Regions from separate parts of the Micromonospora sp. B11E3 genome, predicted to be linked through region 2. Evidence: riboswitches for the same ligand, from Rfam matches in the RefSeq annotation. Region 2 holds a riboswitch; the other holds the start of a gene.
What was found. A riboswitch is a leader RNA that binds a small molecule or an ion and turns the genes downstream of it on or off. The one in region 2 is predicted to bind thiamine pyrophosphate.
Positions count from the first base shown of each region.

Region 1 (4,665 bases), on a different contig from region 2:
GCCTGCTCCAGCACGTGCAGGTTGGCCGCGCCGCCGGTGCCGAGGATGAGCCGGGAGCCGAAGCCGACCCCGCCGAGTTCGAAGGACACTCCGCTCACCCGCCCTGGGCGGCGCTGAGCACCTCGACCCGGTCGCCGTCGCGCAGCACGGTCACCGACCAGCCGCCGCGCGGCACCACCTCACCGTTGACCGCGACCGCGAGGCCGCGTTCCTGGTCGGTGACCGCGCGGACGACCTCCGCGAGGGTCGTCCCGCCGGGCAGGTCACGCCCCGTGCCGTTGACGATCAGTTGCACGTCTCCTCCTCGATGGTGGATGCGTCCGATCCCGGCCCGTGGTGGCCGGCGCGTCGGTGCCGGCGAACCGGTCGGGGGTGAAGGGGGCGAGCAGCGGGTCCGGCTCGCCGGTGACGATCAGCTCGGTGATCAGGTCGGCGGTGACCGGGGTGAGCACGATGCCGTGCCGGTGGTGTCCGGTGGCGGCGAGCACGCCGGGCCGGCCGGGCAGCGCCCCGATGATCGGCGCGTTGTCCGGCGTACCGGGGCGCAGCCCGGCGGATGCCTCGGCCAGGTCGTACTCGGCCAGCTCGGGGACCAGGTCCACGGCGGCGCGGAGCAGCCGGAGCACCCCGCCGGCGGTCACCTCGGTGTCGGCGCGCTCCTCGACGGTCGCTCCGACCACCACCTCGCCGCTGTCCCGGGGCACCAGGTAGACCGACTCGCCGTCGGCGTACCCCCGGACCACGTGCCGGAAGTCCGGCGCGCCGCGACCGGGCGCGCGGAGCCGCAGCACCTGGCCCTTCACCGGACGGACCGGGAGCCCGGTGAGCGCCGCCGCGCCGCAGCCGGCCGCGACCACGGTGACCCGGGCGTCCACCTCGGACAGGTCGCCGATCACACCCGGCCGCCACACCGCGCCGGCCTGCTCGGCGGCGGTCCGCAACGCGGCGACCAGCCGGCGCGGGTCGACCTGGTGGTCGCCGGGGGCGACCGCGCCGCCGCGCACGCGCGGGGCCAGCGCCGGTTCGCGGTCCCGCAGCTCCGAGGGGCGCAGCGGCGTGATCGGCAGCCCCAACCCCTGCTGGTACGTCCAGAGTCGACGCGCCTCGGCCAGGTCGTCGGTGGTCAGCCCGACCACCAGGGTGCCGTCGGTGCGGTAGCCGAGATCGGCGCCGGCGGCCTCGGCCAGCTCGGCGGCGAACCCGGGCCAGCGGGCGGCGGACTCGGTGAGCAGCCCGGTCAGCTGGTGCTCCCCGAAGTACGCCTCGGCGACCGGCGCGAGCATCCCGGCCGCCACGTGCGACGCGCCCGTACCAGGGGCAGGATCGTGCACCGTCACGCGCAGTCCCCGAGACGCGCACCGCCACGCGACAGCCAGCCCGACCGGTCCCGCCCCCACGACAGCGACGTCCGGTCGGGTCAGCACGTCAGGGCCTCGATCAGGTCAGCAGTCGTGCGTGCGGGATCGGGGCTGGCGGAAATCGCCCCGACCACCGCCACCCCGTACGCCCCGGCGGCGCGCAGCGCCGGCACCGACGCGGCGGTCACCCCGCCGATCGCGATGACCGGCACGTCCACCGCTCCGGCGACCGCGCGTACCCCCGCGGGGCCGATCGGCTCGGGCAGCCCGGCCTTGGTGGTGGTGGCGTGGCAAGGGCCGACGCCCAGGTAGCTCGCCCCGGCGGCGACCGCCTCGGCGGCGGCCACCGGTTCCCGGGCGGTCGCGCCGAGCACGGCGGTGGCGCCGAGCACCTGGCGGGCCGCCCGCACCGGCAGGTCGTCGGCGCCGACGTGGCCACCCGCCGCGTCCACCGCCAGCGCCACGTGCAGCCGGTCGTTGACCAGGCACGTCGCCCCGTACGGCCGGCACAGCGCGACCACCTGGCGGGCCAGCTCGTACGCCTCCCGGTCGGTGGCGTCGTCCTCCACCCGGACCTGGACGACCAGCTCGGCGCGGGCCACCGGCAGGGCGGCCCGCAGCACGCCGAGCGGATCCCGCCCCGGCCGGGTGTCGGTGATCAGATGCAGTCGTCCCAGGGACGGCACGGCAACACTCCTCCCTGCGCCGGCATTACCCGGATCAGGTTCGACGGTCGGGGGCTTACAGCCCCCCTCTCAGCCCGGTACGCACCGGGCTCCCGTGGGTCACTTGCGGCCTACCGTACGGTGTTCCACCGGATCCGCCAAGGGTGGGTGACGCTTTTCCCTCGACCGCCCGCGTTTCGCGCCGTCGGGCTGCCGCCGGAGAGCCGGCTGCCCCGGCGCCGTCGGTACGGCACCGGGGCAGCGGAAAGCCCGGTCAGAGGAGGGCGTCGAGCGCGTCCAGGTCCTCGTCGGTGGGCTGCCAGGCGCCCGCCTCGGCGTTGGCGTGCACCTGCTCGGTTGGCCTGTCGCACGTCCTAGCGGCGTTGCAACAGGTCCCGGCCGACCTCACCGCCTCCCCGGAGTCCCATACCGCTCATACTCGCCCGCACAACCCTGGCTCACCGGCGCGTTGGACGGACGTACACCGAAAAGTCCTACCCGGAGACGGCGGTGTCGGCCTCGCGGATGTCGCCGGTCCCCCGCACCCGGCCTGACGCGGTCGCCAGCGACAAGGCCTACTCGTCCCGCGGCAACCGCGCCTACCTACGGGAACACCACATCAAGGCAGTCATCCCCGAGGGACCAGGCCGCGAACCGGAAGAAGAAGGGCAGCCAGGGCGGCCGACCCGTCAACCACGACGCCGACCTCTACAAGGAGCGGAACACCGTCGAGCGCCTGATCAACAAGCTGAAGGCCTGGCGAGGCATCGCCACCCGGTACGACAAGACCCCCGAGAGCTACCTCGCCGGTCTACACCTCCGCGCCTCGATGATCTGGATCAAGGACCTCACGCGGCACTCCTTGATCACAACCAAATACGCGCCCTAGCACTGCAACCCGATGTCGTCGCCTACGGCAGTTCGAGTCGTTTGCGGTAGCGCCGGCCATCCACCACATCCAGAGCGACCTGGGCGAACGCCGCCGCGGCGGGTGGAGCGCCGGCGCGGTGGGCCACCGCTACCTCGCAAGAGGGCATGCCGGTGATCGGGACGAAGACGACGCCGGGGCGGGCGTACAGGCGGGGGGCGGTCTCCGGGACGATCGAGATGCCCCGGCCGAAAGCGATCGCCTGCAACTCCGCCTCGAAAGTGGCCGCCTCGTGGACGACCGTGGCCGGCTCGGTGCGGTAGGCGTCGAGGATCCAGTAGTCGCGCCAGGTGCCCTCGCCGGGCGCGGCGACGATCGGCTCGGCCAGCAGCTCGTGGACGTCCACCTCGGACCGGGCGGCCAGCGTGTGCCGGGCCGGCACGCAGGCGAAACATCGCTCGGCCAGCAGCGTACGGGTGGTGACGTCGCGGACGCCGTGCAGCGGGGGACGCACGATGGCCACGTCGGTGTCGCCGGTGTCCAGGCCGCCGTTGGGCGCGCTGAAGTCGTACTCGATCACTTCGATCTTGACGTCGGGGTGTTGCTCGGTGAACGCCTGCAGGATCACCGGCACGTACTCGACAGCCGCACCGATCAGGTAGCCGAGGCGCAGGCGGCCGGCCTGCCCCTGGGCGATCCGGGACGCGGTGGCCATCGCCTCCTCGAAGCGGTCGAGCACGGCCCGCGCCTCGGCCAGGAACGCGACGCCCTCGCGGGTCAGCACCGTGGCGCGGGTGGTACGTTCCAGCAGCATCAGCCCGAGATGGTGTTCGAGCTGCCGGATCGTGTAGCTCAGCGACGGTTGCGCGATGTGCAGGCGCTCGGCGGCTCGAGTGAAGCTCAATGTCTCGGCGACCGCGACGAAGCACCGCAGGTGCCGGAGCGTCACGTTCATAGACAGCATCTATAAAGCCTATGAAACTCGGTCTTTCCCCTGGTATCGCCGGCGTTTCTAGTCTTCGGTCATCCCTCAGCACCGAATCGGATCGGATGGCCGTTCATGGTAGATACCGCAGCAAATCGCGAGCACGCCAAGACCCTTCTCCTGCACGAGCCGGCCGGCGGCGACCCCACCAAGCTGACCCTGGTCCGCGCCGAGGGCTCGCTGGTCTGGGACGACGCCGGCATCAGCTACATCGACTGCACCGCCCAGGCCTGGTCCAACAATCTCGGCGCCAACGACCCCCGGGTCATCGAGGCGGCGATCGAGCAGACCCGCGCGATCACCCACGCCCGCCCGACCTTCCACACCCCGGCCCTGCTCGACCTGGCCGAGCTGCTCGTCTCCATCGCGCCGGCCGGCCTGGACCGGGTCGGTTTCACCCTGCACGGCTCGATGGCCGTGGAGATGGCGCTGAAGCTGGCCATGCGCAACCGGCCCGGCGCGCAGCACATCGCGATCCTGCACGACGCGTACCACGGCCGGTCGATCACCACGATGGCGGCGAGCTGGCCCCACCCGGACAACCCGTTCGGCCCGATCCAGGCCCGGTTCCTGCGCCTGCCCCGGCCCGACCTCTACCGCCCGCGGGCCGGCCTGACCCCCGAGCAGGACACCGAGCTCACCCTCGGCCTAATCCGCGACGTGCTGGACAGGGGCACCGACGGGCCAGTGGCGGCCATCGTCTACGAGCCGATCCAGGGCAACGGCGGGCACAACGAGTTCCTGCCAGCCTGGCACCGCGGGCTGCGGCAGATCTGCGACGAGTACGAC
Region 1 is NZ_JBDPMC010000119.1:2,767-7,431, reverse strand. It holds gene ABGB16_RS31535 (thiazole synthase) at 1-98, opposite strand, end outside; gene thiS (sulfur carrier protein ThiS) at 95-295, opposite strand; gene thiO (glycine oxidase ThiO) at 264-1,424, opposite strand; gene thiE (thiamine phosphate synthase) at 1,418-2,044, opposite strand; TPP riboswitch at 2,039-2,149, opposite strand; gene ABGB16_RS31515 (hypothetical protein) at 2,298-2,432, opposite strand; partial or broken gene ABGB16_RS31510 (transposase) at 2,561-2,912, shown strand; gene ABGB16_RS31505 (LysR substrate-binding domain-containing protein) at 2,935-3,846, opposite strand; gene ABGB16_RS31500 (aminotransferase class III-fold pyridoxal phosphate-dependent enzyme) at 3,952-4,665, shown strand, end outside.
Region 1: it holds a riboswitch for thiamine pyrophosphate, as region 2 does, so the genes downstream of both, thiE (thiamine phosphate synthase) here and ABGB16_RS19920 (ECF transporter S component) in region 2, are expected to answer to the same signal.

Region 2 (4,665 bases):
CCTGGAACACCGAGCCGATCCGGCGGGCCAGGGCAGGGGCGCGCCAGCGGTGCGGGGGAGTGCCCGCGTCCGGGCCGGCCAGCTCGCCGGTCGCGGCCACCCGACCCGTACCGGGCCGCAGCAGGCCGCCGAGCAGCAGCGCCAGGGTGGACTTGCCCGCCCCGTTCGGGCCGAGCACGGCGAGCGCCTCGCCGGCGCGTACCCGAACATCGGTGGCGGCGAGGCGCGGCGGCAGGCCGACCCGGTCGGCGGTGAGCAGCAGGTCGCCGGCGGGCGCGGCGGCGCGCCGGGGCGGCACGGTCCGGCCGGGCACCCAGACCCCCTCGGCGGCGAGCGCGTCGCCGTGCGCGGCGAAGACCGCCCCGGGCGGCCCGTCGGCGCGGACCCCGCCGCCCGGCTCCGGTACCACCACCCGGTCGACCAGCGGCAGCGCCTCGGCGACCCGGTGCTCGACGAGGATCATGGTGGTGCCGGCGTCCAGGGCGTCGGCCACCGCCTGCCGGACCAGCGTCGCGCCGGCGGGGTCGAGGTTCGCGGTCGGCTCGTCGAGCAGCAGCAGCCGGGGCCGCAGGGCGAGCGCGCCGGCCAGCGCCAGGCGCTGCTGCTCGCCGCCGGAGAGCGCGGCCGTGGGCCGGTCCCGGTGGTACGGGAAGCCGACCCGCCGCAGCGCCTCGTCGACCCGGGGCCAGATCTCGCCGGCCGGTACGCCCCGGTTCTCCAGCCCGAACGCGACGTCGTCGGCGCAGCGGGCCATGACCAACTGGGTCTCCGGGTCCTGGAAGACGATCCCGACCCGCTCACGGGCCTGCCGGGGGTCGACCCCGTCGATCTCGACGGTCCCCTCCTGCTCGCCGGAGTCCGCCGGCAGCAGCCCGGCGAGCGCGGCGAGCAGGGTGCTCTTCCCGGCGCCCGAGGGGCCGAGCAGCAGCACCCGCTCGCCCGCCTCGACGTCCAGGTCCAGCCCGCGCACCGCCCAGGCCTTCCGCCCGGCGTGCCGCCACCCGAACCCCCGCAGCCTGACGCCCCCCACGCCCGTCACCCCCTCCCGCCGGCCAGGCCCGGCCCCGCCCCGGTGATCATGGAGTTGACGGCGTTTCCGGAGATCGACACAGCCGTCAACTCCATGATCGACACGAGTTCGGTGGGGGTCAGATCGGGGCGCGGTCGCGGGCCGCGGGGAAGCGGTCCAGGGCGCCCGTGGTCGCCAGGGCGCGGGTCAGGGACCAGCCGCCGGCGCCGGCGACGAGCGCGGCGCTGACGATCGTGAGCAGCGCGTACGGGATGCTGTAGCTCGTCAGGTCGTACTTGACGTTCCACACGAGGAAGTCGAACAGGGCGGCGCCGACGCCGGTGAGCGCCCCGGCGAGCAGGGCGGTCGGCAGCCGGAACGAGCGGTAGCGGAACGCCGCGAAGACCAGCTCGGCGCCCGCGCCCTGGACCATGCCCTGCGGGATCACGGTGCCGGCCCACTGGCTGCCGAGCAGGGCGGAGAGGACCGCCGCGACCGTCTCGCAGTACAGCGCGGCGCCGGGCTTGCGGATGACGAGGCCGCCGAGCACGGCCGGCATCAGCCAGACGCCGTACAGCAGGGTCTGCGCGGGCGGGAAGAACGCGAAGGCCCCCTCGGTGGCGCTCCAGACCAGGCCCCAGGCCCAGAAGATGACGCCGAAGGCGACCGCGATCACCGAGGCGACCACGATGTCGATCGTGCGCCAGCGGTGGCTGTCCGTGTGGTTCATGCGATGGCTCCCAGTTCAGTGGAAGAACCAGGAGAAGACGCACGCCGCGTCCGGTGGGACCGGACGGCGGCGCGGCTGGAGAATGACCGAACTCCCTGCGCTGGCATTACCCAGATCAGGTTCGAGGGTCTGCGGACGGTTTGCCCGCACTCTCAGCGCTGTGCGCTCCCCTGTCGGAAATGAAGTTGTCCCGCCGACGCTAACACCTCCGAAGATCACGTGGCAAAGTGACGTGCGCCAGGTGGGTGAAACGACTCCGCGCCGGTCGTTACCGCCATCTGGCCGGAGTCCGTCGACGCGGTCCGCGGGGAACGATAGTGTCGCGCCGTAGATCGTCGAGCGCCGAAGGAGGCGAGCCCGTGACGTCACCGACCGGCAGCGCCGAGCCGCCCGCCGGGCCCGACCGTGGGGTCCCGGGGGCGGGGGCGGTCGGCGTGGCCGCGCCGGACGCACCGGCGGGGGAGCCGGCCGGGCGCGGGCCGCGACGGGCACCGCGGGTCGGCTCGGTCGAGGTGCTGGCCGCCCTGCTGGTCCTGCTGGTGGTCTTCCGCGAGCCGCTGGCCCGCGCGTTGTCCGCACCCCGGTTGCAGACCTGGACCACGGTCTTCGTGTCGGTGCTGGTCCAGGCCGTGCCGTTCCTGGTGTTCGGGGTGCTGCTCTCGGCGGTGATTGCGGTGTTCGTGCCACGCTCGTTCTGGGCCCGCGCGTTACCCCGGCACCCGGCCCTCGCCGTGCCGGTCGCGAGCGTTGCCGGGGTGGTCCTGCCGGGCTGCGAGTGCGGCTCGGTGCCGATCGCCGGCTCGCTGATCCGGCGCGGCGTCACCCCGGCGGCGGCCCTGGCGTTCCTGCTCGCAGCCCCGGCGGTCAACCCGATCGTGCTCGCGGCCACCGCGGTCGCCTTCCCCGGCCGGCCGGAGATGGTCCTCGGGCGGGCGGTCGCCAGCCTGGTCGTCGCCGCGGTGATGGGGTGGCTGTGGCTGCGGCTCGGGCGCGCCGACTGGATCCGGCTGCCGCGCCGACCGGAGCTGGACGGCGCGTCGCGGGGCGTGGCGTTCTGGGCGGCGGTCCGGCACGACGTGGTCCACGCCGGCGGTTTCCTCGTCGTCGGCGCGCTGGCTGCCGCCAGCATCAACGTGCTGGTCCCGGAGCGGTGGCTGCGGGCCCTCGCCGACGAGCCGGTGCTCTCCGTGCTCGCCCTGGCCGGGCTGGCCGTGCTGCTGTCCATCTGCTCCGAGGCGGACGCCTTCGTCGCCGCCTCGCTGTCGCAGTTCTCCCTCACCTCCCGCCTCGTCTTCCTGGTGGTCGGGCCGATGGTCGACCTCAAACTGATCTCCATGCAGGCCGGCGTCTTCGGTCGACGCTTCGCGGTCCGGTTCGCCCCGGCGACGTTCGTGGTCGCCGTCGCGGTGGCCGTCGGAGTCGGGGCGGTGCTGCTTTGACTTCCTTCCTCTTCCTGGAGGAGGGAAAATTCCCATCGGCCTTGCGGCCGGTCCGGTTTAAGCCGGGCGCCTCGCGGCGCGGGGTTCCTGTTTCACGGCCGATTGCGGAAGGGAGGACCCTTGCCGTCTGACATCAGCTCCACAGGCATCGCCAGGGGTGTGCCTGGCTACGGCTCGACCAGCCGCAAGGATGTTCTTCGCCGCGTTCACGTCCCGGTCATGGCGGGTGCGGCAGGTCGGGCACGTCCAGTGCCGGGTGGAAAGACTGAGGGCGGCGAGCAGATGCCCGCACGCCGAGCAGGTCTTGCTGCTGGGGTACCAGCGGCCGATCACCACGAGGGTACGGCCGGCGCGTGCGGCCTTGTACTCCAGTTGGCGGCGGAATTCAGCCCAGCCGCAGTCGGAAATCGCCTTGGCGAGGCTGCGGTTACGGACCATGTTGGCGACCGCGAGGTCTTCGATCACGATCGTGTCCGCAGCCCGGACCAGGTGGGTGCTGGTGCGGTGGAGGAAGTCCGCACGAGCGTTGCGGACTTTGCGATGTGCGCGGGCGATCTTGGCCTTGGCTTTGCGCCGGTTGGCGCTGCCGCGCTGGCATCGCACCATGCGCCGCTGGTAGCGGGCAAGGTTGCGGGCCCTGCGTTCCAGATGGCGGGGGTTGGCGATGCGCTGCCCGTCGCTGGTTACGGCGAAATCGGTGATGCCGAGGTCAACGCCGATCTCGTGCCCGGTCGGCTCGCGCGGTTCAAGGTCGTCGGTGTCGACGGCGAACGTCACGTACCAGCGGCCGTCCGGCTCCCGGGAGATCACGAGCATGGTCGGGTCGAGTGTGGTGAGGTCGACGTCGTCGAACGACCACACGAACGCCAGTGGCGCGTGCGTCTTCGCCACGTGCAGGACACCGTTTCTCATGCGGAACGCCGAGCGGGTGTAGTGCGCCGACTGGCGACCGTTGCGGCTCTTGTAGCGCGGGTATCGGGCGCGACCGGCGAAGAAGTTCGCGAACGCGGTGTGCTGGTGCCGCAGGGCCTGCTGCAACGGCACCGACGACACCTCCGACAGGAACGCCAGTTCGGTGGTCTTCTTCCACGCGGTGAGCGCGGCGTCGGTCTGCCGGTACGAGGTTCTCTCGCCCCGCTCGTAATAGGCGGCGTGACGTTCGGCGAGAGTCCGGTTCCAGACCAGGCGTACGCAACCGAACGTGCGGTTGAACACTGCCGCCTGTTCGGGCGTCGGGTACGCCCGACACTTGTACGCCGTCCGCACAAAAGCGACCTTACACAGTGGACTAAGCCGGGTAAGAAGGCGGGCCGTGTGGGTCAGCGAGCTTCGTTCTTGGAGCCGTCCTGGATCCACCGGGCGGCTCCTGACGGAGCCCAGATTCCTCCCCCGCCTGAAGGTCGGGGCATCCTTAGGAGGATCAGGTGAACCGGCAGGCGCAGGCGGTCGTGCTGCTGCTGCTCGGCGGGGCGGTCGTCCGGGCGAGC
Region 2 is NZ_JBDPMC010000039.1:43,065-47,729, forward strand. It holds gene ABGB16_RS19915 (ABC transporter ATP-binding protein) at 1-1,030, opposite strand, end outside; gene ABGB16_RS19920 (ECF transporter S component) at 1,149-1,739, opposite strand; TPP riboswitch at 1,814-1,921, opposite strand; gene ABGB16_RS19925 (permease) at 2,174-3,178, shown strand; gene ABGB16_RS19930 (RNA-guided endonuclease TnpB family protein) at 3,236-4,444, opposite strand; gene ABGB16_RS19935 (TIGR03943 family protein) at 4,603-4,665, shown strand, end outside.